DNA from 3 places in the Bradyrhizobium sp. th-b2 genome. Region 2 is predicted to be linked to each of the others. Evidence: predicted binding sites of a transcription regulator. Region 2 holds the regulator's gene; each other region holds the start of a gene.
What was found. The regulator PhoB, encoded in region 2, activates phosphate uptake and scavenging genes when phosphate is short. The targets are predictions, from matches to a motif close to TGTCATNNANCTGTCAT.
Positions count from the first base shown of each region.

Region 1: the regulator PhoB is predicted to act here: its motif matches at 7,240-7,256, upstream of K359_RS0106720 (acetoacetate decarboxylase).
Region 3: the regulator PhoB is predicted to act here: its motif matches at 2,272-2,288, upstream of K359_RS0135760 (DUF47 domain-containing protein).

Region 1 covers NZ_AUGA01000003.1:318,965-326,866, reverse strand. Annotated here, with positions in the region: gene K359_RS0106740 (acetyl-CoA C-acyltransferase) at 923-2,119, shown strand; gene K359_RS0106735 (MFS transporter) at 2,445-3,749, shown strand; gene K359_RS0106730 (carbohydrate porin) at 3,777-5,117, opposite strand; gene K359_RS0106725 (transporter) at 5,142-6,161, opposite strand; gene K359_RS0106720 (acetoacetate decarboxylase) at 6,292-7,077, opposite strand; gene K359_RS0106710 (patatin-like phospholipase family protein) at 7,300-7,902, shown strand, end outside.
Region 2 covers NZ_AUGA01000007.1:280,689-288,590, reverse strand. Annotated here, with positions in the region: gene pstC (phosphate ABC transporter permease subunit PstC) at 1-511, shown strand, start outside; gene pstA (phosphate ABC transporter permease PstA) at 516-1,361, shown strand; gene pstB (phosphate ABC transporter ATP-binding protein PstB) at 1,358-2,176, shown strand; gene phoU (phosphate signaling complex protein PhoU) at 2,188-2,904, shown strand; gene phoB (phosphate regulon transcriptional regulator PhoB) at 3,035-3,745, shown strand; gene K359_RS0113880 (GcrA family cell cycle regulator) at 3,987-4,499, opposite strand; gene K359_RS61220 (hypothetical protein) at 4,760-4,999, opposite strand; gene K359_RS0113875 (aspartate aminotransferase family protein) at 4,998-6,206, shown strand; gene argF (ornithine carbamoyltransferase) at 6,206-7,132, shown strand; gene K359_RS0113865 (Hsp33 family molecular chaperone) at 7,358-7,902, shown strand, end outside.
Region 3 covers NZ_AUGA01000045.1:49,560-57,461, reverse strand. Annotated here, with positions in the region: gene K359_RS0135775 (ABC transporter substrate-binding protein) at 1-282, shown strand, start outside; gene K359_RS0135770 (branched-chain amino acid ABC transporter permease) at 347-1,210, shown strand; gene K359_RS0135765 (branched-chain amino acid ABC transporter permease) at 1,212-2,180, shown strand; gene K359_RS0135760 (DUF47 domain-containing protein) at 2,328-2,972, shown strand; gene K359_RS0135755 (inorganic phosphate transporter) at 2,988-3,992, shown strand; gene sugE (quaternary ammonium compound efflux SMR transporter SugE) at 4,017-4,331, opposite strand; gene K359_RS0135745 (peptide chain release factor 3) at 4,488-6,107, shown strand; gene K359_RS0135740 (hypothetical protein) at 6,329-6,940, shown strand; gene K359_RS0135735 (NnrU family protein) at 7,022-7,606, shown strand; gene panB (3-methyl-2-oxobutanoate hydroxymethyltransferase) at 7,609-7,902, shown strand, end outside.

The DNA.
Region 1 (7,902 bases), on a different contig from region 2:
GATTTGATCCCTAACCAATAAGCCGCGAGCGCGCGCGCCGCCACGGGAATGACGCTACCAATTTCCATTCCTTTCGATCGCTGTGGCTTCTTGGCAACGTGTTCCCACTCGGCGAAATCAACGGTTCCGTGCCGAAATCTCGATCACTGAGTTGCCCGACGACGCAAGCCCCCGCAGCAAAAATATTTCTATTTATCAGAATACCCAACTCAGTGTATGAACTGTTCGTCTCACCCGATCGAGGGGCGCTTCGCGGTCGTCACGAACGCGGTGTGGGATGCGGTGGACGCCGATCGCGCAGTCGACGAATGCGCATGACGCGGACGGCGAAGTCGTGTGGTCCTGACGCCCTAGGTGTCCCCTTGTAAGACGTAATTGCGTCTTGCGAAGGCGGTGACAAACAAGCCAAGTCTCGCCGGGGAGAGCACGAAGTAAGCCGTAAAACCATCGCGCAGGGAAAGCCGGACTGCTCCGGTTACACCTGTGGTCCTACCTCCGAGCTTTCTACCCATTGCTCGGGGCCCATGGGTGCGATCGGCACCCGGCTTTCCCTGCGCCCTCTGCAAGAGGGCGAGACGAAGAACAAAGCTCGGGCAAATCATGTCGCGAGAATATAGAACTGCATCCACATCTTCCCCTGTCATCGCCCGGCTCGACCGGGCGATCCAGTACGCCGCGGCCTTTCGGCTCAAGCACCGCAGTCTCTGGAATACTGGATCACCCGCATACGCGGGTGATGACATCCCGGGTTGGGGGTTCGCCGGGACGACAGCGGAATCGAGGCGACAACGCGGCCTCACGCTCCCTCTCCAACTCATGCGAACACGACATTTTGTCATGGGACGCGGAGTTGCATTTTTTGCATCGCATCATATGATGAAGATAATTCAATCAAATCCCCGGCATTGAAGGAAATCCTGCCATGGCATCCAGCGCCGATCCCGTCGTCATCCTCTCCGCCGCCCGCACCCCGCTAGGCCGCTTCATGGGCGAACTGACGCCGCTCGCGGCCCACAAGCTCGGCTCGCATGTGATCGGCGCGGCGCTCGAGCGCGCGAGGCTCGCGCCGGAACGCATCGACGAGGTGTTCATGGGCAACGTGCTGCCCGCCGGCCAGGGCCAAGCCCCTGCCCGCCAGGCGGCGCGCGGCGCAAAACTGCCCGATGCCACCGGCGCCACCACCGTCAACAAGGTCTGCGGCTCCGGCATGAAGGCGACCATGCTCGCCCACGACATCATCAAGGCCGGCTCGGCCGAGATCGTATTGTCCGGCGGCATGGAGAGCATGAGCAACGCGCCTTATCTTTTGCAGAAGGCGCGCGGCGGCTATCGCGCCGGCCATGACCGCATCATCGACCACATGATGATGGACGGGCTCGAGGACGCCTACGAGACCGGCCGCTCGATGGGCGATTTCGGCGAGGCGACCGCGGAGGCCTATCAGTTCACCCGCGCCGACCAGGACGCTTTCGCAATGGAGACGCTGAGCCGCGCCCGCAAGGCGGTCGAGGGCGGCGCCTTCAAGGCCGAAATCGCGCCGATCACGCTGCAGGAAAAGGCCGGCCCGCGCATCATCGCCAATGACGAGCATCCGCTGAAGGTCGATCCCGCGAAGATCCCCGGCCTCAAACCCGCATTCCGTGCCAACGGCACCATCACGCCGGCGGCCTCCTCCGCCAACGCCGACGGCGCCGCGGCGCTGATCCTGGCCAAGCGCTCGCTTGCCTACCGCGACGGGCTACCGGTGCTGGCCGAGATCAAGGGCCACGCCACCCACAGCCAGGAGCCGCAGTGGTTCACCACCGCGCCGATCCCGGCGATCAGAAAGCTGCTCGACAAGGTCGGCTGGAGCGTCGGCGATGTCGACCTGTTCGAGATCAACGAAGCCTTCGCCGTGGTCGCGATGGCGGCGCAGCGCGATCTCGGAATTCCCAGGGACAGGCTGAACATCAATGGCGGCGCCTGCGCGCTCGGCCACCCGATCGGCGCCACCGGCGCGCGGCTGATCGTGACGCTGCTGCACGCGCTGGAAGCGCAGAATTTGAAGCGCGGAGTCGCCGCTTTGTGTATCGGCGGCGGCGAAGCCACCGCGATCGCGATCGAGCGCGTCACGCACTGAGGCGCAATGATCCTAGTTCCGATCGCTTTGTCCGCAGCCTCACCTCGCCTCTCCCGCCTGCGGGGGAGGCCGACGCGCGCGGCAGCGCACTCGCGTGCCAGAGCGCGGCGGGTTTGGGGGGTGTCTCCACAATATGACTCGCGGCGGGACCCCACCCCGGCCCTCCCCCGCAAACGGGAGAGGGAGCACAGCATCTACGCAGCCGGCAATTCGAGCGCAGCCTGCGAGTCCGAAAACGAGGGAACTAAGTCGTTTTAGACATAGCTCCGTCGTGCCATATTGCGCATCACGAACAGAACCCTCATCGCATTTCAATTGGGGCCCAATGATCTCGAACTGGCTTGCTTCCGCCCTCGCCCGCCGCAACATCCACTACGGTTGGGTGATGGTCGCCGTCACTTTCCTCGCCGCGCTGATCTCGGCCGGCACCGTCGGCGCGCCCGGCGTCTTCATCGTGCCGCTGCAGAAGGAGTTCGGCTGGTCCACCGCCGAGATTTCCTCGGCGCTGTCGATCCGCTTCATCCTGTTCGGGCTGATGGCGCCGTTCGCCGCAGCGCTGCTGAACCGCTACGGCCTGCGCAACGTGACGCTGGCGGCACAGCTGATCGTGGTCTCGGGGTTGCTCGCCTCGCTCGCCATGACGCAGGTCTGGCAGCTGGTGCTGTTGTGGGGCGTCGTGATCGGGATCGGCACCGGCATGACCGCGCTGGTGCTCGGCGCGACCATCGCCACGCGCTGGTTCGTGGCGCGGCGCGGGCTCGTGATCGGGATCCTCACCGCGAGCGTTGCGACCGGGCAGCTCGCCTTCCTGCCGCTGCTCGCGACGCTGACCGAGCGTTACGGCTGGCGCATCGCGCTGTCGCTGGTCTGCGTCGTGCTCGGCGTCGCCGCCTTCGCCGTGCTGATGTTGATGCGCGACCGTCCCAGCGATGTCGGCCTGCGTCCGTTCGGCGATCAGGGCACCGCGCCCCTCCCGGCGCCACCGCCGGCCAATGCGCCGATCGTGGCGGCCGCGCTCGGCACGCTGCGCGATTCCTCGAAATCGTCGGTGTTCTGGATCCTGTTCGCGACCTTCTTCGTCTGCGGCGCATCGACCAACGGCCTGGTCCAGGTCCACCTGATCCCGATGTGCCTCGACTACGGCATCCCGCAGGTGCAGGCCGCCAGCCTGCTCGCCGCGATGGGCATCTTCGACTTCTTCGGCACCATCGTCTCGGGCTGGCTGTCGGACCGCTACGACAACCGCTACCTGCTGTTCTGGTATTACGGCCTGCGCGGCCTCTCGCTGCTGTTCCTGCCGTTCTCCGACTTCACGTTCTACGGATTGTCGCTGTTTGCGATGTTCTACGGGCTCGACTGGATCGCGACCGTGCCGCCGACGGTGCGCCTCACCGCGCAGCGCTTCGGCGCAGAGCGCGCCAATCTGGTGTTCGGCTGGATCTTCGCCGGCCACCAGCTCGGCGCCGGCACCGCCGCGTTCGGCGCCGGTCTGTCGCGCACGCTCTATCAGAGCTATCTGCCGGCGTTCTTCATTGCCGGCGCGCTCTGCGTGTTCGCCGCGCTGATCGCCCTCGCAATCGCACGGCCGCAGCCGAAGCCCGCGGCCGAGCCGAAACCGGCGGCGGCTTGAGGCCCTCGCCTGCGCGACTTGCGCCGGTCAGTACGAGAGGATGGTGCGCATCCCGAACACGATGCTGTCCTTGATCCGATGCGTCTGCGTCGGATCGTTTGGGTCGACGGCGCCGCCCCCGGGATGGGCGATGTATTGAGACATCGGCTGCATCGTGAAGTTGGCGTTCACGACGTGCTGGTAGGTGATCTCGAGGATCGCCTCATAGTCGCGGATCGGATACGCCGTGCCGGTGAAGATCTGCGTATCGCGATCGAGCGCGCGCGCGGCGTCGGAAATCTTGCCGTAAATCCCGGCGATGCCGAACCGGTCGTCCGGATATTTGTCGCTGAAGCCGGTGAACAGGAAGCCGCCGTCGACATAGGTGCTGATGAGGTTGCGGTCCGACGGGCTGACCGAAGCTCGCATGAAGAACGCGACGCCCTTGTCCGCGTCCGGCTTGGCGCGCGCGAGCAACTGCTCATAGACCATGAAGATGCCGTTGTCCCGCCGCAGCCACCGCGTGTCGCCGGAGCTGTTGGGATCGGCGAGCGACAGCCCGTCGGCCCCGAAGCGCTGATCGGCGAACGACATCATGTGATACCAGCCGCCGCCGGTGATCGTGGCCGGCAGCTTGCTCTCGCCGATCTCGAACTTGTATTTGAGCTGGCCGATCCACCAGGGCGGATCGTTGACGCGGAACAGGATCCCGTGTGGATTGAGGAGTTGCGGGTCCTCGGTTCCCTGCGGCGGAGCGGCCGAACCGTCGAACAGCCCCAGATAGGCCGTGAGGCGGTCGGTCAGGCTCGCCTTGATGCGGATCCCGGGCACGGCAAGCGCCGGCGATGGCCCGCCGGTCGGAAGATTGACGCCGGTGATGCCGGGCCAGCCCAACGCCGAATTGATGAAGATGTCGTCGTACTGGCTGTCGATGAACTCGACGTCGGAGCCCTGCTGGCCGACGCGCACCGCGAGCCTGCCGTCCAGAAGCTTCTGCTCGATCCAGAACTCGTAGAGCCGCGTCGCCGGCAGCGACTCGACGCCGGACACCAGAAACAAATTGCCGACATAGCCCCGCGACAGCCCGTCGCCATGGATCTGGAACATGTTGGCGTGGAAGGTCGCGCCGGTCCAGCCCATCACCTTGTCGAGGTCGATCGTGGTGCCGAGATCGAGACGGCCGGTATAGGCCGCACCGTTGCTCACACCGCCCGAGGTGTTGCTAAACGCCTCGCCGATATAGGTCATGCTGAACTGGTAGCCGGCTTCCTCCAGCGCGGCGCGCGTATCCGCGATCCGATCGGCGACCGGCTTGTCGTCCGCATGCGCCGGGGCGCAGAGCGCGAGGGCCGCGGCCACCAGTGTTGCGCGGGAAAGAGCTCTGCTCATGGAAGATGCCGCAGTGCGATCGCGCTATTTGACGATGCGCAGCCGCCGCATCAGCAGATAGGCCAAGAGCGACGATCCGACCAACAAGCCTGCAGCCCACAGAAACCCGCTGTCGACGTCGGTCAGCGGCAATCCCTTGGTGTTCATGCCGAAGATGCCGGTGACGAGCGTCGGCGGCAGCAGCATCATGGTGACGACGGAGAGCGCATGCAGATGCTTGTTGCTCTCCTCCTCGAGCTTGAAGCGCAGCTCCTCCTCCAGCAGGCGGCTGCGCGCGCGCAGTTCGACGATGTCATGGTCGAGGCCGTCGAGCCGCTGTGCCAGCTTGCCGGCCTGCAGCCGCAGCGCCGGGCTGAGATTGTCCATGTTCTTCAGCTCGAGACGGTGAAACAGCACACGCAAACCGGAGAGCTGGCGATGCAGCCGCACGCAGGTCCGGCGCATCCGCCCGAGCGCGCTGCGCATCTCGGAATTGGTTTCGCCGGCGACCACCCGGTCCTCGATCGCATCGATCTCGGTGCCGATCTTGTCGGCCATGCGGTCCATGGTGTCGGCGACCTCGTGGATGATCTTTTCCAGCAGCGCCGCGACGCTCTCGACGCGATAGCCGCTTTCGAGCACGCGGCGCGTCGCGTCGACCGCGCAGAGCGCCTGGTGGCGTCCGCTGATCAGGAGACGCTCGGTCATCGCAAACCGAAGGAAGTCGGTCTCCTCGGTCGGAGCATCGATGCTGCGCACCAGATCGGAGAACACGCCATAGACGCAATTGTCGATGGTGTGGATCTGCTGGAATTCGTCGCTCGACAGCAGCAGGTCCCGCGCGAGCTGCGGGATATGCATGTTGGCGAGCCACGCCCGGGTGCGGACATCGCTCAGGTTGAAGTGCAGCCACAACCTTCCGTCATGGCTCGGCTCGATCGGCTTGTCGATCGGAAGCGCCTCGGCACGGCCGTCGTGGTGCAGGCGAAACGCCCAGACCAGGCCGGGGACGGCCTCACGTGTCAGCAGCGAGCCGACAGGAGCAGGAGGTGGATCTGCCAGCATGGCCGCTCTCCAAGGGAATCTTCAAGGCAACCGCGCGAAATGTTCAAAACCCCGCCCACGTGCAAAACCGGGCGGGCGCGTCCTTCATATTGGAGGACGCGCCCGTTACAGTTTTGTGTCAGCGACAGCCCTACTCGGCCGCAAGGCCGGTCGGCGTCGCCGCCTCGGCGGCTTCCTTGTTGTAGTCGTGCACAACGCGCCCGAACGGCAGCGTCAGATCGGCGAGGAAATGATGCGCGCCGACGACGCGCTTGACCGGAAAATCCGCGACCGGCGCGTTGACATGCGGCACCAGATGCAGCCGGCCCGGCCCGATCCACGATCCCTTGACGACGATGTCGGTCAGGTTGATCGCGACCAGCTGGCAGATTTCGAGATGGCCGTCGACGCCGGGGATCATCTTCAGATTGATCTGCGTCTTCGACAGCGTGGCGCGCGTGATGTCGCCATTGCCCGCCATGCTCTCGTGTTTGTAGCCCATCGTGCCCATCGCAACGAGCTGGCCGGCATATTCCAGCGTACCGGTCAGCGTGTCCTTGACGATCTCGAGCTTCGGGTGGGCGTACTTCTTCGGAAAGCCCCAGATCTCGCGGCCGGCCGCGATCGGCGGATCATCGTCGAGATACATTTGGCAGACGAAATTGACCTCTTCGCCATGCAAGCGTGCGGGGATCACAAGACCGGACTCGGTGTAGCTGCCGAAGCCGGAGCTGTCGGGCATCTTGATCCATTCGTAATGCACGATCGCCTGCTCGATCGGCTCCAGCGGCTCAGGCAGGCCGGCACGGATCAGCTCCGGATCGGTCTCATAGGTGATGACAAGGAATTCGCGATCGATGAAGCGGTAGGGACCGGCGGGATAGCTCGGACCGGCGGCCGGCATGGACGGAAGCTTGAGCAGATCTTCCCTGCGCATCGCAATAACCCCCTGTTTGAAAAGCTTGCGCGGAAGCTAACGGCCGAGATTGACAGCGAGATGAGGGATTTCCGTCAGCCGCATGACCCGCGTCTCACGGTGGTGGCCAATGCTAACCATGCAGGCAGGCATGGCGGATGCGCCATGGGCCGACGCGGTGTTTGTCATCACGGCGTCATCGGCGCCCTGAATTCTCGCCGCGAATTTTTGGAGTGCCATGAGATGGACGCGCGAACCCCTCATTTTGACGATATCGAGCACGCGACGCCCGGCTGGCGCCCCGAAGGCTGCGATCGCGTGGCTCTTGTCCTGCAAGGCGGCGGCGCGCTCGGCGCCTATCAGGCCGGCGTCTATCAGGCGCTGCACGAATCCAATATCGAACCCGACTGGGTCTGCGGCGTCTCGATCGGCGCGATCAACTCGGCGATCATCGCCGGCAATCCGCCTTCGAAGCGGCTGGAGCGGCTGCACACATTCTGGGATCGCATCACCAGCCGCAAGATCTGGCACTACACGCCAGACGGCGACATCTTCCGCAAGGCCCGCAATTTCACCAGTTCATGGCTGACGACGACGCTCGGGCAACCCGGCTTCTTCACCCCGCATCAAGCCAATCCGTGGTTCAGCCCGGCCGGCGCGCGCACCGCCACCAGCTATTACGACACCACGCCGTTGCGTGAATCGCTGCTCGAGCTGGTCGATTTCGACCGCATCAACTCCAAGAAGATGCGCTTCGCGGTCGGCGCGGTGAACGTGCTCTCCGGCAACTTCATCTATTTCGACAATGCCCATGACGAGATCATCCCCGAGCACATCATGGCGAGC
Region 2 (7,902 bases):
GATCCGGATCTTCGAGGGCGTGCCCGTCTTGGGTGCGGTGTTCGGAGGCCCGCCGTCCTATCTCAGCCTGTTCAACGCCGCGCTGATCCTTGCGATCATGGTGTTGCCCTTCATCACCGCGATCTCGGTCGACGTGTTCAAGACCGTGCCGCCGGTCCTGAAGGAGGCCGCCTACGGCATGGGCTGCACCACCTGGGAAGTCGTCCGCAGCGTCGTGATCCCCTACACCCGGGTCGGCGTGATCGGCGGCGTCATGCTGGCGCTCGGCCGCGCACTCGGCGAGACCATGGCGGTGACCTTCATCATCGGCAACTCGTTCCGCATCTCGTCGTCGATCTTCGCGCCGGGCACCACGATCTCGGCCGCGATCGCCTCCGAATTCGCCGAGAGCGACGGCCTGCACCAGTCCGGCCTGATCCTGCTCGGCTTGCTGCTGTTCGTGCTGACCTTCTTCGTGCTCGCCGGCGCGCGATTGATGCTGATGCGGCTTGAAACGAAGGCGGGGAAGTAACGCCATGAACCCGATCTACAAATCCCGCCGCCGCAGCGACATCGTCATCCGCGCACTCTGCGTCGGCGCGGCGTTGTTCGGCGTCACCTGGCTGGCGCTGATCCTGTTCACTCTGCTCTACAACGGCCTCGCCGGCCTCAGCGTGCAGCTGTTCACCCAGAACACGCCGCCGCCCGGCTCGACCGAAGGCGGTCTGCTCAACGCCATCGTCGGCTCGGTCATCATGACCGTGATCGGCGTCGGTATCGGTGCGCCGCTCGGCCTGTTCGCCGGCACCTACCTCGCCGAATACGGCAAGAACGACAAGCTCACCTCGGTGATCCGCTTCATCAACGACATCCTGCTCAGCGCGCCCTCGATCATCATCGGCCTGTTCATCTATGGCGCGGTGGTGGTGCCGATGCGCGGCTTCTCGGCGATCGCAGGCGCGCTCGCGCTCGCTGTGATCGTGATCCCGGTGGTGCTGCGCACCACCGAGGACATGCTGCTGCTGGTGCCCAATCCGCTGCGCGAGGCAGCCTCCGCGCTCGGCCTGCCGCGCTCGCTGGTGATCAAGCGGATCGCTTATCGTGCAGCGCGATCCGGTCTGATCACCGGCGTGCTGCTGGCGACCGCCCGCGTTGCCGGCGAAACCGCGCCGCTGCTGTTCACCGCGCTGTCGAACCAGTTCTTCAGCTGGGATTTGACCAAGACGATGGCCAACCTGCCGGTGACCATCAACAATTTCGTGCAGAGTCCCTACGCCTACTGGAAAGAGCTGGCGTGGAGCGGTGCGCTGCTCATCACATTCACTGTGCTCGCGCTGAACATCGGCGCGCGCATCCTTGGTGCCGAAAGGGCCGCAAAATGACCGAGCTTTCCGTCTCCACGACTGTCGCGAGCCACGTTCCCCAGGTGCCGCTGCCGGAAGCGCCGCCGAAAGTCACGGTGCGCAACCTCAACTTCTATTACGGCGAGCACCACGCGCTGAAGAACATCAACCTGACGCTCGGCACCAACCGCGTCACGGCGTTCATCGGCCCGTCCGGCTGCGGCAAGTCGACCCTGCTGCGCATCTTCAACCGGATGTACGATCTCTATCCGGGTCAGCGCGCGGTCGGCCAGCTGATGCTGGACCAGACCAACATTCTCGATCCCAAGCTCGACCTCAATCTGCTGCGTGCGCGGGTCGGCATGGTGTTCCAGAAGCCGACGCCGTTCCCGATGACGATCTACGAGAACATCGCCTTCGGCATCCGCCTCTACGAGAAGATCTCGAAGTCCGAGATGGACGACCGGGTCGAGAAGGCGCTCCGCGGCGGCGCGCTGTGGAACGAGGTCAAGGACAAGCTGAACGCTTCCGGCCTGTCGCTCTCCGGCGGCCAGCAGCAGCGGCTGTGCATCGCGCGCACCGTGGCGGTGCGTCCCGAGGTGATCCTGTTCGACGAGCCGTGCTCGGCGCTCGACCCGATCTCGACCGCCAAGGTCGAGGAGCTGATCCAGGAGCTCTCCGAGGATTACACGATCGCGATCGTCACCCACAACATGCAGCAGGCGGCGCGCGTCTCCGACAAGACCGCCTTCATGTATCTCGGCGAGCTGATCGAGTTCGACGACACCAACAAGATCTTCACCTCGCCGAGCGATCGACGCACGCAGGACTACATCACCGGCCGGTTCGGCTGAGGAGACAAGCGATGGCTTCTGAACATACCGCCAAGGCATTCGACAGCGACCTGCAGGAGTTGACCCGCCTGGTCGCCGAGATGGGCGGCCTCGTCGAGCGCATGATCACCGAGTCGGTCGACGCGCTGATCCGCCGCGACGTCGCGCTGGGCAAGCGCGTGGTCGCCGCCGACATCGAGATCGACAATCTGCAGCGCGTCATCGAAGAGCGCGCGGTGCTGACGATCGCTCGCCGCCAGCCGATGGCGATCGACCTGCGCGAGATCGTCAGCGCGATGCGCGTCGCGACTGACCTCGAGCGGATCGGCGACCTCGCCAAGAACATGGGCAAGCGCGTCGCGGCGCTGGAGAGCGATTTCCAGCCGCTGAAGCTGATCCGCGGCCTCGAGCACATGACCGACCTCGTGCTGTCGCAGGTCAAGTCGGTGCTCGACGCCTATGCCGCGCACGATCTGCCGGCGGCGATGAACGTCTGGAAGGGCGACGAGGAGGTCGATGCGATCTGCACCTCGCTGTTCCGCGAACTGCTCACCTACATGATGGAGGATCCGCGCAACATCTCGTTCTGCATCCATCTGATGTTCTGCGCCAAGAACATCGAGCGGATCGGCGACCACGCCACCAATATCGCCGAGACCGTGTTCTACATGATCGAGGGCCAGCAGATCACCGACAAGCGTCCGAAGGGCGATATGACCAATTTCGCCACCACGGTGCCGGGCAACTAGGGCATGATCCGCATCGGCGGAACCGGATTGTCGTCGCGACAAACCGTTTCCCACGGGGAATATGCTCAGGGGTTGAGTGTTTCGGTTTGCGTTTGGGCAACGGATCACCACAGAGAAAGAACTTAGACCGATGAGCGCACGCATTCTGGTAGTCGAAGACGAGGAAGCGCTGACGACACTGTTGCGCTACAACCTCGATGCGGAAGGCTACGACGTCGAAACGGTGGGACGCGGCGACGACGCCGACACCAGGTTGAAGGAGCGCATCCCCGACCTCGTTGTGCTGGACTGGATGCTGCCGGGCCTGTCCGGCATCGAGCTGTGCCGCCGCCTGCGGGCGCGGCCCGAGACCAAGCAGCTTCCGATCATCATGCTGACCGCGCGCGGCGAGGAGAGTGAGCGCGTGCGCGGGCTTGCCACCGGCGCCGACGATTACATCGTCAAGCCGTTCTCGGTGCCCGAGCTGCTGGCGCGGGTGAAGGGCTTGCTGCGCCGTGCGAGCCCGGAGCGGCTTGCCACCGTGCTGACCTATGGCGATATCGAACTCGACCGCGAGAAGCGCCGCGTGGCGCGCTCCGGCCGCCCGATCGATCTCGGGCCGACCGAATATCGTCTGCTCGAATTCTTCCTCGAGCATCCCGGCCGGGTGTTCAGCCGCGAGCAGCTGCTCGACAGCGTCTGGGGCCGCGACATCTATATCGACGAGCGCACCGTCGACGTGCATATCGGCCGCCTGCGTAAGTTGCTCAATCCGGGCCGCGAGCAGGATCCGATCCGCACCGTGCGCGGCGCCGGCTACGCGCTCGACGACCGCTTCGCGAAGGCCGAGCCGCAGCCGTAACGGCCGTGTGGCATTCATAAACCGCAACACGTTGTCGTCCCGGCGAAAGCCGGGACCCATACGCCGCGGCCGGCGCAATCGGCACGCGGCCAGACGGCTTTCAAACAACACCCATTCGTGGTTATGGGTCCCGGCCTGCGCCGGGACGACGCCGGTGATGCATCCGGGCTACGGTTCTCACAAAAAAATCCCCGCTTTCATGGGGATTTCTTTTTCAGTCCTACGCCAGTTTCCCGAGTGCTCACTTGATCTGCGGTTTCGCCGACGGCCGGCGGCGATCGCCGGCGGGCTGGTAGGCGACGCGCGAGTGGTGTGCGCAATAGGGCAGGCCGCCGAGCGCCTTGCCGCCGCAGAAGAAGAATTCCGGGCTCGATGGATCGCCGACCGGCCAGTGGCAGGTGGCTTCGTTCAGCTCGAGCAGCGACAGCCGCTGGCTCATCGGCACCACGTTGTCGTAGGAGATCGGATCGGGCTCCATCTCGACCTCGAAGGCATGCGCCAGCGCGGTGTTGCCGCGCGAGACCGGACGCGCCACCCGCATCATGTGCTGGGCGGGGCGGGCCTTGCGCTGCCGCGGCGCGGCCGTGGAGGGGGCCTTGGCGCGGCCGGAGAGGCCGAGCCGATGCACTTTGCCGATCACGGCATTTCGCGTCACATTGCCAAGTTCCGCGGCGATCTGGCTGGCCGAGAGGCCAGACTCCCAGAGCTTCTTCAGCTGCTCGACGCGATCGTCGGACCAGGTCAATACAGTCATCGCATTCTTCCTTTCGCATGGCGCCGGCCAGTCATTGGAGCGACGCTGCGAGCCAAATCCGGGTCAAAATCCCAGCGGCCAGAATCCCTTAGCCCTCGCCGGGCGCGGTCTTGCGCCCGAACGTTTACGTGTGACACGAAGGCTACTTAGAGGGTCCAGTACTGCCGCACGAGATGTCGTACCCGACAGGCCAAACGCTACAATATGGCGTGACTCTGGCGCAAGAGTCCGCGGCCGTGCGTCCACATGTTCCCACAAAGTTAAGCACTGTAATGAGGCTTTTCCACCGCACCGGAATGCTCCGGATTGCGCTCGTTTCGCATCGCAGGAAGGCCGGCAAAGGCCGGCTCCTGGCGATTGACACCTACTGGCCGCAGCATAGAATGGCTGCACGTGCCGCCCGCAAAGGCGGCCGTTTTGTTTTCCGAAGCTGGCCGTTGCTGCACTGGCGTCAAGGCGCGCACGGCAATTGTCGGCTTCAAACCGGCAGTGAACGCCATGACCAACAGCGCCTCGTCGCATCTGCTCCCCGTCTTCGCCCGGGTCGATCTCGGCTTCGAGCGCGGTGAGGGCGCCTGGCTGATCGCAACCAACGGCGACCGCTATCTCGACTTCACCTCGGGCGTTGCGGTGAACGCGCTCGGGCACGCGCATCCGCATCTGGTCCAGGCGCTGCAGGAACAGGCGACCAAGCTCTGGCACATGTCGAACCTGTTCAAGAGCCCGGACGGCGAGGCGCTGGCCGCCCGGCTGTGCGAGCAGAGCTTTGCCGACTTCGTGTTCTTCTGCAATTCCGGCGCAGAGGCGATGGAGGGCGTGATCAAGCTGGTCCGCCATTATCACTTCTCCAAGGGCCATCCCGAGCGCTACCGCATCATCACCTTCGAAGGCGCCTTCCACGGCCGCACGCTGGGCACGCTGGCTGCGACCGGCTCGCCAAAATATCTCGAGGGTTTTGGCCCGCCGATGGACGGCTTCGACCAGGTGCCGCACGGCGACATCGAGGCCGTCAAGAAAGCGATCGGCCCGCACACTGCCGGCATCCTGATCGAGCCGGTGCAGGGCGAGGGCGGCGTGCGCTCGGCGCCGCAGGCGTTCTTCAAGGCGCTGCGCGCGCTCTGCGACGAGCATGGCCTGCTGCTCGCATTCGACGAGGTGCAGACCGGTATGGGCCGCACGGGCGATCTTTTCGCCTACAAGCGCACCGGCGTGACCCCTGACGTGATGTCGCTGGCGAAGGCGCTCGGCGGCGGCTTCCCGATCGGCGCGGTGCTGGCGAGCGCCAAGGCGGCTGAGGGCATGGCGCCGGGTTCGCACGGCTCGACCTTCGGCGGCAATCCGCTGGCGGTCGCCGCGGCCAATGCCGTGCTCGACGTGATGCTGAAACCCGGCTTCTTCGAGCACGTGCAGAAGATGTCGCTGCTGCTCAAGCAGAAGCTAGCCTCCGTCGTCGACCGCTATCCGTCCGTGCTGGCGGACGTGCGCGGCGAGGGGCTGTTGATCGGCGTCAAGGCCGTGGTGCCCTCCGGCGACCTGATCGTCGCGCTGCGTAACGAGAAGCTGCTCACCGTTGGCGCCGGCGACAATGTGGTGCGCTTCCTGGCGCCCCTGATCGTCACCGAGGCCGAGATCGACCAGTCGATCACAGCGCTCGAGCGCGCCTGCTCTGCGCTGGCGGCAACCCAGCCGAAGAAGGCGGCGGGATGATGAGCAAGCCTGTCCGCCACTTCCTCGACATCGACGAGGTGCCGCTCGCCGAGCTGCGCAACATGCTGTCCGCTGGCGCCGCCATGAAGGCGGCGCGGAAGGCGCATGAGAAGGGCAGGAAGCCGCTTGAGGGCAAGACGCTGGCGATGATCTTCGAGCGCCCGTCGACCCGCACAAGGGTGTCGTTCGACGTCGGCATGCGCCAGCTCGGCGGTGAAGCCATCATGCTGACCGGCGCCGAGATGCAGCTCGGCCGCGGCGAGACCATTGCCGACACCGCGCGCGTGCTGTCGCGCTATGTCGATGCGATCATGATCCGCATCCTCAACCATGACGCGCTGCTCGAGCTCGCGGCGCATGCCACCGTGCCTGTGATCAACGGCCTGACTCGGCGTTCACATCCCTGCCAGGTGATGGCCGACCTCATGACCTATGAGGAAAATCGCGGTTCGATCGAGGGCAAGACGGTGGCCTGGACCGGCGACGATAACAACGTGCTGGCCTCCTGGGCGCACGCCGCCGAGCGCTTCAAGTTCCAGCTCAATGTCGCGACCCCGCCGGAGCTCTCGCCGAAGAAGCCGATGCGCGACTGGATCAAGGCGACCGGCGCTCCGATCGTGCTCGGCACCGATCCGGAAGCCGCCGTGCGCGGCGCCGACTGCGTCGTCACCGACACCTGGGTGTCGATGGGCGACAAGGAGGGCGAGCACCGCCACAACGTGCTGAAGCCCTATCAGGTCAATGCCAAGCTGATGTCGCTCGCTAAGCCGGACGCACTGTTCATGCACTGCCTGCCCGCGCATCGCGGCGAGGAGGTCACCGACGAGGTGATCGACGGCCCGCAATCCGTGGTGTTCGACGAGGCGGAAAACCGCCTGCATGCGCAGAAGGGCATTCTGGCCTGGTGTTTCGACGCGGTCGCCTAGTCGTAGGTCACTAACGTTGTCGTCCCGGGCAAGCGCAGCGCGACCCGGGACCCATAACCACCGCTGTCAATTGTTGTGAAGGCTGGGGCCTCAGCTGGATGCATCAACCGACAGTGGTGGTTATGGGTCCTGCCCCAGTGCGCAATTGCGCACAAGGCAGGGACGAAGAGTTCGCGTTTAGCTCAACCCCTTTATTTCATGGTTCGAGACCCCAGATAGAGCGCCATGGTTTCACAATCCCCTGACATCAAAATCACGCCCGAGGCGCCGGTTCGCGCGCCGTCAGCGGTTCCTGTCGACGATGCCGTGCTGGCCTTCGAGGTCGGCGCGCTGGATCTGCGCGGCCGGCTGACCCGGCTCGGCCCCGCGCTCGACGAGATCCTGCACAAGCACGATTATCCGCCCGCGGTGGGCAAGCTGCTCGGCGAGGCCATCGTGCTGACCACGCTGCTCGGCTCGTCGGTCAAGTTCGAGGGCCGTTTCATCCTGCAGACCCGGACCGATGGTCCGGTCTCGCTGCTGATCGTCGATTTCCAGGCGCCCGACCGGCTGCGTGCCTATGCGCGTTACGACGAGGCGCGCCTCAAGACTGGTCAGAGCTCGGGCGAGCTGCTTGGCAAAGGCCATCTCGCGATGACCATCGACCAGGGCGCGAACACCACCAGCCGCTACCAGGGACTGGTCGCGCTCGACGGCGGCGGCCTCGAAGAGGCGGCCCACGAATATTTCCTGCGCTCGGAGCAGATTCCGACCCGGGTGCGCCTTGCGGT
Region 3 (7,902 bases), on a different contig from region 2:
CTCATGCATTACTTCAAGGCGTTGGAAGCGCTCGGCGGCAATCCGCATGACGGCGCCAAGGTGGTCGCGAAGATGAAGACCATCCCGACCGACGATCCGCTGTTCGGCAAGGGCGAGGTCGAGGCCAACGGCCGTGTCACCCACGACGCCTATCTGTTCGAAGTGAAGAAGCCCTCGGAGTCCAAGGGGCCGTGGGACTTCTACAAGCTGGTCGGCACCGTGCCGGGCAACCAGGCCTTCACGCCGCTCGACAAGAGCACCTGCGCGCTTCTGAAGAAGTGACGGTCATGCCCGCCGGCCATGAGCGTGGCCGGCGGGCTTCATCTATCCAGCGAAAGCTCATTCGATGCAGGCTCTCTACGCACAGCTTCTGGTGGGACTGATCAACGGCTCGTTCTACGCGCTGCTCAGTCTGGGGCTCGCCGTCATCTTCGGCATGCTCAACATCATCAATTTCGCGCACGGCGCGCTCTACATGATGGGCGCCTTCGTGGCGTATTTCCTGCTCAACCTGGGCGGCATCAACTACTGGTGGGCGCTGATCATCGCGCCGGTCATTGTCGGCATCTTCGGCATGATCCTCGAGCGCACCATGCTGCAATGGCTGGCCGGCCTCGACCATCTCTACGGACTGCTCCTGACCTTCGGCATCGCGCTGATCGTGCAGGGCGTGTTCCAGAACTATTTCGGCTCCTCCGGTCTGCCGTATTCGATCCCGGATCAGCTCAAGGGCGGCGTCAATCTCGGCTTCATGTTCCTGCCGATCTATCGCGGCTGGGTCGTCATCTTCTCGCTCGTGGTGTGCCTTGCCACCTGGTTCCTGATCGAGAAGACGCAGCTCGGCGCCTATCTGCGCGCCGCCACCGAGAACCCGACGCTGGTGCGCGCCTTCGGCATCAACGTGCCGCGCATGATCACGCTGACCTACGGGCTCGGCGTCGGCCTTGCCGCGCTCGCCGGCGTGCTGTCGGCGCCGATCAACCAGGTCCGCCCGCTGATGGGCGCCGATCTCATCATCGTGGTGTTCGCGGTGGTCGTGATCGGCGGCATGGGCTCGATCATGGGCTCGATCATTACCGGCTTCGCGCTCGGCGTGATCGAGGGACTGACCAAGTATTTTTATCCCGAAGCCTCCAACACCGTGGTGTTTGTCCTGATGGTGGTGGTGTTGCTGGTGAAGCCAACGGGACTGACGGGACGGGCGGCCTGATATGTCAGCATTGACCGACGATACACTTCCGGTGACGCCGCGCGCGATGCGCGACGAGATGATCGTATTCGCCGTGATGGCGGTACTGCTGGCGGTGGTGCCGTTCACGGGGATCTATCCGTTCTTCGTGATGCAGGCGCTGTGCTTTGCGCTGCTGGCATGCGCTTTCAACCTGCTGATCGGCTATGGCGGTCTCTTGTCGTTCGGCCACGCGATGTTTCTCGGCACCTCCGGCTACGTCACGGCGCACGCGCTGAAGGTGTGGGGGCTGCCGCCCGAGCTCGGCATCGTGGTCGGCACCGCTGCCGCGGCCTTGCTCGGCCTCGTCACCGGCTTCATCTCGATCCGCCGCCAGGGCATCTATTTCTCGATGATCACGCTGGCGCTGTCGCAACTGCTCTACTTCATCTATCTGCAGGCGCCGTTCACCCATGGCGAAGACGGCATCCAGGGTATCCCGCAGGGGCGCCTGTTCGGGATCTTCGATCTCTCGAAGCCGCTGGTGCTCTATTACGTCGTGCTGGCCGGCTTCCTCGCCGGCTTCCTGCTGATCTACCGGACCATCAACTCGCCGTTCGGCGAGGTCTTGAAGGCGATCCGCGAGAACGAGCCGCGCGCGATCTCGCTCGGCTACAAGACCGACCAGTACAAGATGCTCGCCTACATCCTGTCGGGCACGCTGGCGGGCTTCGCCGGCTCGCTGAAGGTGTTCGTGGCGCAGAACGCCTCGCTCACCGACGTGCACTGGTCGATGTCCGGTGAAATCGTGCTGATGACGCTGGTCGGCGGTCTCGGCACCATCTTCGGGCCGGTGGTCGGTGCCTTCGTGATCATCGCCATGCAGCAATATCTCGCCGGCTTCGGCCAGTGGGTGACGGTGATCCAGGGCGTGATCTTCGTCGCCTGTGTGCTGCTGTTCCGGCGCGGCCTGGTCGGCGAGCTGGCCCATATGCTCAGGCGGTCGCTGTAGGGCAGGGCGCGGCCTGCGATTTTCCGCTGACATAGCGGTGGACGACCGCCCGTTCGGGCGGTCGATCGGTCCTTTCCCCGCCAGATGCTATATGACAGTTCTGTGACAGTCGCTAAAAGGGCTGTCCCGGAACGATGGAACTGAGACATGCTGCGCTGGTTTCGCGCCTTCCTGCCCAAGGAAGAGCGGTTTTTCGACCTGTTCGCCCGCCACGCCCAGACCTCCGTGCAGTGCTCATTGGCGCTGCAGGACATGCTGAAGGGCGGGGAGGAGACCCCGGTCTTCTGTCAGCGCGTCAATCAGTTCGAGAACGACGCCGATAGCGTCACCCGTGAGGTGCTGACCGCGGTTCGCCGCACTTTCATCACCCCGTTCGACCGCGGCGACATCAAGAACCTGATCACCGCGATGGACGACGCGGTCGACCAGATGCAGGCGACAGCAAAGGCGGTCATGCTGTTCGAGGTGCGCGAGTTCGAGCCGCCGATGCGCGAGATCGGCACCCTGATCGTCGAATGCGCCAATCTGGTCATCCGCGCGCTGCCCTTGTTGCAGGCGATCGGCCAGAACGTCTCGATGCTGACCCAGATCACCGAGGAACTGACCAAGCTCGAGGGCCGGGTCGACGATCTCCATGATATCGGGCTGAAGGAGTTGTTCCTGAAGCACCGCAACGCCAACACGATGGACTTCATCGTCGGCGCGGAGATCTACGATCACCTCGAGAAAGTGGCCGACCGCTTCGACGACGTTGCCAACGAGATCAATTCGATCGTGATCGAGCAAGTGTAAGGCGGGGGCCATCACGTGGACGCCACGCTGGGTCTTCCGGTTCTCACCATCCTGATCGCGGTCGCGCTGCTGTTCGACTTCCTGAACGGCCTGCACGATGCCGCGAACTCGATCGCGACCATCGTCTCGACCCGCGTGCTGCGGCCTCAATATGCGGTGTTCTGGGCGGCCTTCTTCAACTTTGTTGCCTTCGCAGTATTCGGCCTGCACGTCGCTAACACCATCGGCACCGGGATCATCGACCCGTCGGTGGTCGACGCGACGGTGATCTTCGCCGCGCTGGTCGGCGCGATCGTCTGGAACGTCATCACCTGGGCGCTGGGTATTCCCTCGTCGAGTTCGCACGCGCTAATCGGCGGGCTGGTTGGCGCCGGCATGGCGAAGGCGGGCATTTCGGCGGCGGTGTGGAGCGGGCTCACCAAGACCTTGCTCGCGATCGTGCTGTCGCCGCTGGTCGGCTTCCTGCTGGCGCTGGTGCTCGTGGCCGTCGTGTCCTGGCTCTCGGTGCGCTCGACGCCGTTCGCGGTCGATCGCGCCTTCCGCATCCTGCAATTCGCCTCGGCGTCGCTCTATTCGCTCGGCCACGGCGGCAACGACGCGCAGAAGACCATGGGCATCATCGCCGTGCTGCTCTACTCGCAGGGCCATCTCGGCGACACCTTCGAAATTCCGTTCTGGGTCGTGCTGTCCTGCCAGAGCGCGATGGCGCTGGGCACCCTGATGGGCGGCTGGCGGATCGTGCGCACCATGGGGCTGCGGATCACCAAGCTGACGCCGATGCAGGGCTTTTGCGCCGAGACCGGCGGCGCCGCGACCCTGTTCATGGCGACCTATCTCGGGGTTCCGGTATCGACCACCCACACCATCACCGGCGCCATTGTCGGCGTCGGTGCGGCACGGCGGCTCTCCGCCGTGCGCTGGAATGTGGCGAGCTCGATCGTCTATGCCTGGGTGATCACGATCCCGGCGTCGGCCGCGGTCGCGGCCGCGACCTATTGGGCCGTGCAGATCCTGAAGTGACCGTCGCGATGTCGAGCGACGAAATTATCCGACGAGCTTCAGTCCGACGATGCCGGACACGATCAGGGCGATGCTGGCAAGCCGCATCGCGGTCGCGGGTTCGCCGAGCAGGATGATACCGAGCGCCGCGGTGCCGACCGCGCCGATCCCGGTCCAGACCGCATAGGCGGTTCCAATCGGCAGCGTCTTCAGCGCGATGCCAAGCAGGATCACGCTGCCGGCCATCGCCGCGAGCGTCAGCACCGACGGCACCAGCCGCGAGAAACCCTCGGTATATTTCAGCCCGATCGCCCAGCCGATCTCGAGCAGGCCAGCGGTGAACAGAATGGCCCAAGCCATCACGAACCCTCCGGAAAAGGCAGGGTCGTCCCCGCTGATGGTGTGGTGAGGAGAAGGTCGTCCTTCGCGTACCTATATGGGGAAGGTGCGGCCCGGCCGCATTGCGACAAAACGCCCTTGATTGCGCCCGTTTTCCCTGCCAAACGCTGCCCCGCCATGTCCGATACCGCTGCAACAACCGAATCGCCGACCCGCTCGCCACTGTCAGAGGAAGTGGCGCGACGGCGCACCTTTGCGATCATTTCCCACCCGGACGCCGGCAAGACCACGCTGACGGAAAAGCTGCTGCTGTTCGGCGGCGCCATCAACCTCGCGGGTCAGGTCAAGGCCAAGGGCGAGCGCCGCAACACCCGCTCGGACTGGATGAAGATCGAGCGCGAGCGCGGCATCTCGGTCGTCACCTCGGTGATGACCTTCGAGTTCAACGACCTCGTGTTCAACCTCTTGGACACGCCGGGCCACGAGGACTTTTCGGAAGACACTTACCGGACGCTGACCGCGGTCGACTCCGCGGTCATGGTGATCGACGCCGCCAAGGGCATCGAGGCGCGGACGCGAAAGCTGTTCGAGGTGTGCCGCCTGCGCGACATCCCGATCATCACCTTCATAAACAAGATGGACCGCGAGAGCCGCGACACGTTCGATCTGCTGGACGAGATCGAGAAGACGCTGGCGCTCGATACCACGCCGATGACCTGGCCGGTCGGCCGCGGCCGCGACTTCCTCGGCACCTATGACGTGGTCAATGGCGGCGTGCGGCTGCTCGAGGGCGGCGGCGCCAAGACCGGCGCCACCGAGCAGATCGACATCGCCGATCTCGGCAAGCGCAACCCCAATCTCGACGTCTCCGAGGTCAGGGACGAACTCGCGCTGGCCTCGGAAGCCTGCAAGCCGTTCGAGCTCGCGGCGTTCCGCGAGGGCCATCTGACGCCGGTCTATTTCGGCAGCGCACTGCGCAATTTCGGCGTCGGCGACTTGCTCGAAGGCCTCGGCAAGTTCGCACCGGCGCCGCGCGCGCAGGATTCCGATCTGCGCAGGGTCGAGGCGGCCGAGCCGCGCATGAGCGCGTTCGTGTTCAAGATCCAGGCCAACATGGATCCGAACCACCGCGACCGCATCGCCTTCGCCCGGCTGTGCTCGGGCAAGCTGAGCCGCGGCATGAAAGCCAAGCTGGTGCGCACCGGCAAGAACATGAGCCTGTCGAGCCCGCAATTCTTCTTCGCCCAGGACCGCTCGGTGGCGGACGAGGCGTTTGCCGGCGACGTCGTCGGCATTCCGAACCACGGCACCTTGCGGATCGGCGATACCCTGACCGAGGGCGAGGATCTGACCTTCGTCGGCGTGCCGAGCTTTGCTCCGGAAATCGTCCGCCGTGTTCGCCTCACCGATGCGATGAAGGCGAAGAAGCTGAAGGAAGCCCTGCAGCAAATGTCGGAGGAGGGCGTCGTGCAGGTGTTCCGCCCGCGCGACGGCGCGCCGGCGCTGGTCGGCGTGGTCGGCCCGCTGCAGCTCGACGTGCTGAAGGCGCGGCTGGACGCGGAATATTCACTGCCGGTCGAGTTCGAGATCTCTGAATTCTCGCTGGCACGCTGGATTTCCTCCGACGACCGCAAGAAGCTCGACGCCTTCGTCGCCGCCAACAATTCCGGCATTGCCGACGACGTCGACGGCGATCCCGTGTTCATGGCCAAGAACGAGTTCTATCTCGGCTACACCCGCGAGCGCGCCGAGGGCATCACCTTCTCCAACGTCAAGGACGTGAAGAAGAAGGCGTAATGCCCATTCCTCGGTGTCGTCCCCCGGCTTGACCGAGGGACCAGTACGCCGCGGCCTCTCGATTGATCACAACTGCCTCTGGAATACTGGATCGCCCGGTCGAGCCGGGCGATGACAGTGGGGGTGTGACGCGAAAAGCGCGAGGACGTGAACTCGGCCCGGCTTGCTCCGCTCCGGCCGCGGTACCATGTTTCCGAAAAGCGCATTCCGGATCCAGCTGCATGCTTCGACGCGTCATCATCTGCCTCGCTCTAGCCGTGCTGGCCATCAGCCTTGTGGGCGCGGCCGGTGCGCAGGAACGGCAACAGACCAACCCGGTGCCGTTCGCGCACACGCCCTGCAGCGTGCTCGACGGCGGGCCCTGCACGCCGTCCTATTGCAGCGTGTTCAACCATGGGCCGTGCCTTCCAGAGATGGATTATCCGTACGGCGAAAATCTTCAGCTCACGATCCTGACCGTGCCGTCCGCGGCGCAAGCCCAGAAATACCACAAGCCGGACCATGATCTCGATACCATCGGCGATCTCTTCGCGGCGCTGCGTTCCTGCTGGGCGCCGCCGCCGCCCGACGATGCGCGCGAGGGCATGCAGATGTCGGTGCGTTTCAGCTTCAAGCGGACGGGCGAGATGATCGGCGCGCCGCGCCTGACATTCGCGACGCGGGGCGTCCCGGCGGACACCCGCACGACCTATCTCAATGCGATCAACGCCTCGCTCGGCGCTTGCCTGCCGCTGAAATTCACCGGCGGGCTCGGCGGCGCGCTGGCCGGGCGCCCGATCATGATCCGCTATGTCGACAACCGCGAGTTCGCCAAGCCGGCCGGCAATCCCTGATCCGCCGCCCGGCGTGATGCATTGCCTACCGCCCGGCGAAGATGTTACGCGAGGACATCAATCGATCAGGGGAGGAACATCGTGGGACTGCTCGTCATGATCCTGGGTCTCGTGCTGTTCCTCGGCATCCATGTGCTGACCAGCCTACGCGACCTGCGTGCCGGCCTGATCAAAACGATGGGCGAGGGCGTCTACAAGATCGTCTATTCGCTCGCCGCCGCCGCAGGGCTGTTCCTGATTGTCTGGGGCTTCGGCCACTACCGCGCGACCGGATGGATCGATGTCTGGACGCCGCCGACCGCGTTGAAGCACATCACGGTGGCGCTGATGCTGCCCGCCGTCATCCTGGTCGTCGCCTCCTATATCCGCGGCCGCATCTATACCACGCTGAAGCACCCGATGCTGGCGGGCGTGAAGCTGTGGGCGTTCGCGCATCTGCTCGCCAATGGCGACCTCGGCTCGATCATCCTGTTCGGCTCGATTCTCGGCTGGGCGGTCTATGACCGCATCTCGCTAAAGCGCCGCGCGGATGCCGGCGCGCCGCCGATCCCGGTGGGCGGCCCAACTAACGACCTGATCGCGATCGCGGTTGGTGTCATCGCTTATCTGGCGCTGGCGTTTGCGTTCCACCCGGTCGTGATCGGCGTGCCTGTCATGGGAGCCTGACAATGTCTGTTCAATCTGCCATCAAGCGCAAGACCGCGCCCGATCTGCGCGCCCGCAAGAACGGCGAGCCGATCGTGATGCTGACGTCCTACCACGCGCATACCGCGGCGCTGGTCGACCGTCATTGCGATGCGATCCTGGTCGGCGATTCCCTCGGCAACGTCATGCACGGCTTCGAGACCACGGTGCCGGTCACGCTCGACATGATGATCCTGCAGGGCCGCGCGGTGATGCGTGGCTCGCAGGCGGCGCTCGTCGTCGTCGACATGCCGTTCGGCTCGTACGAAGGCTCCAAG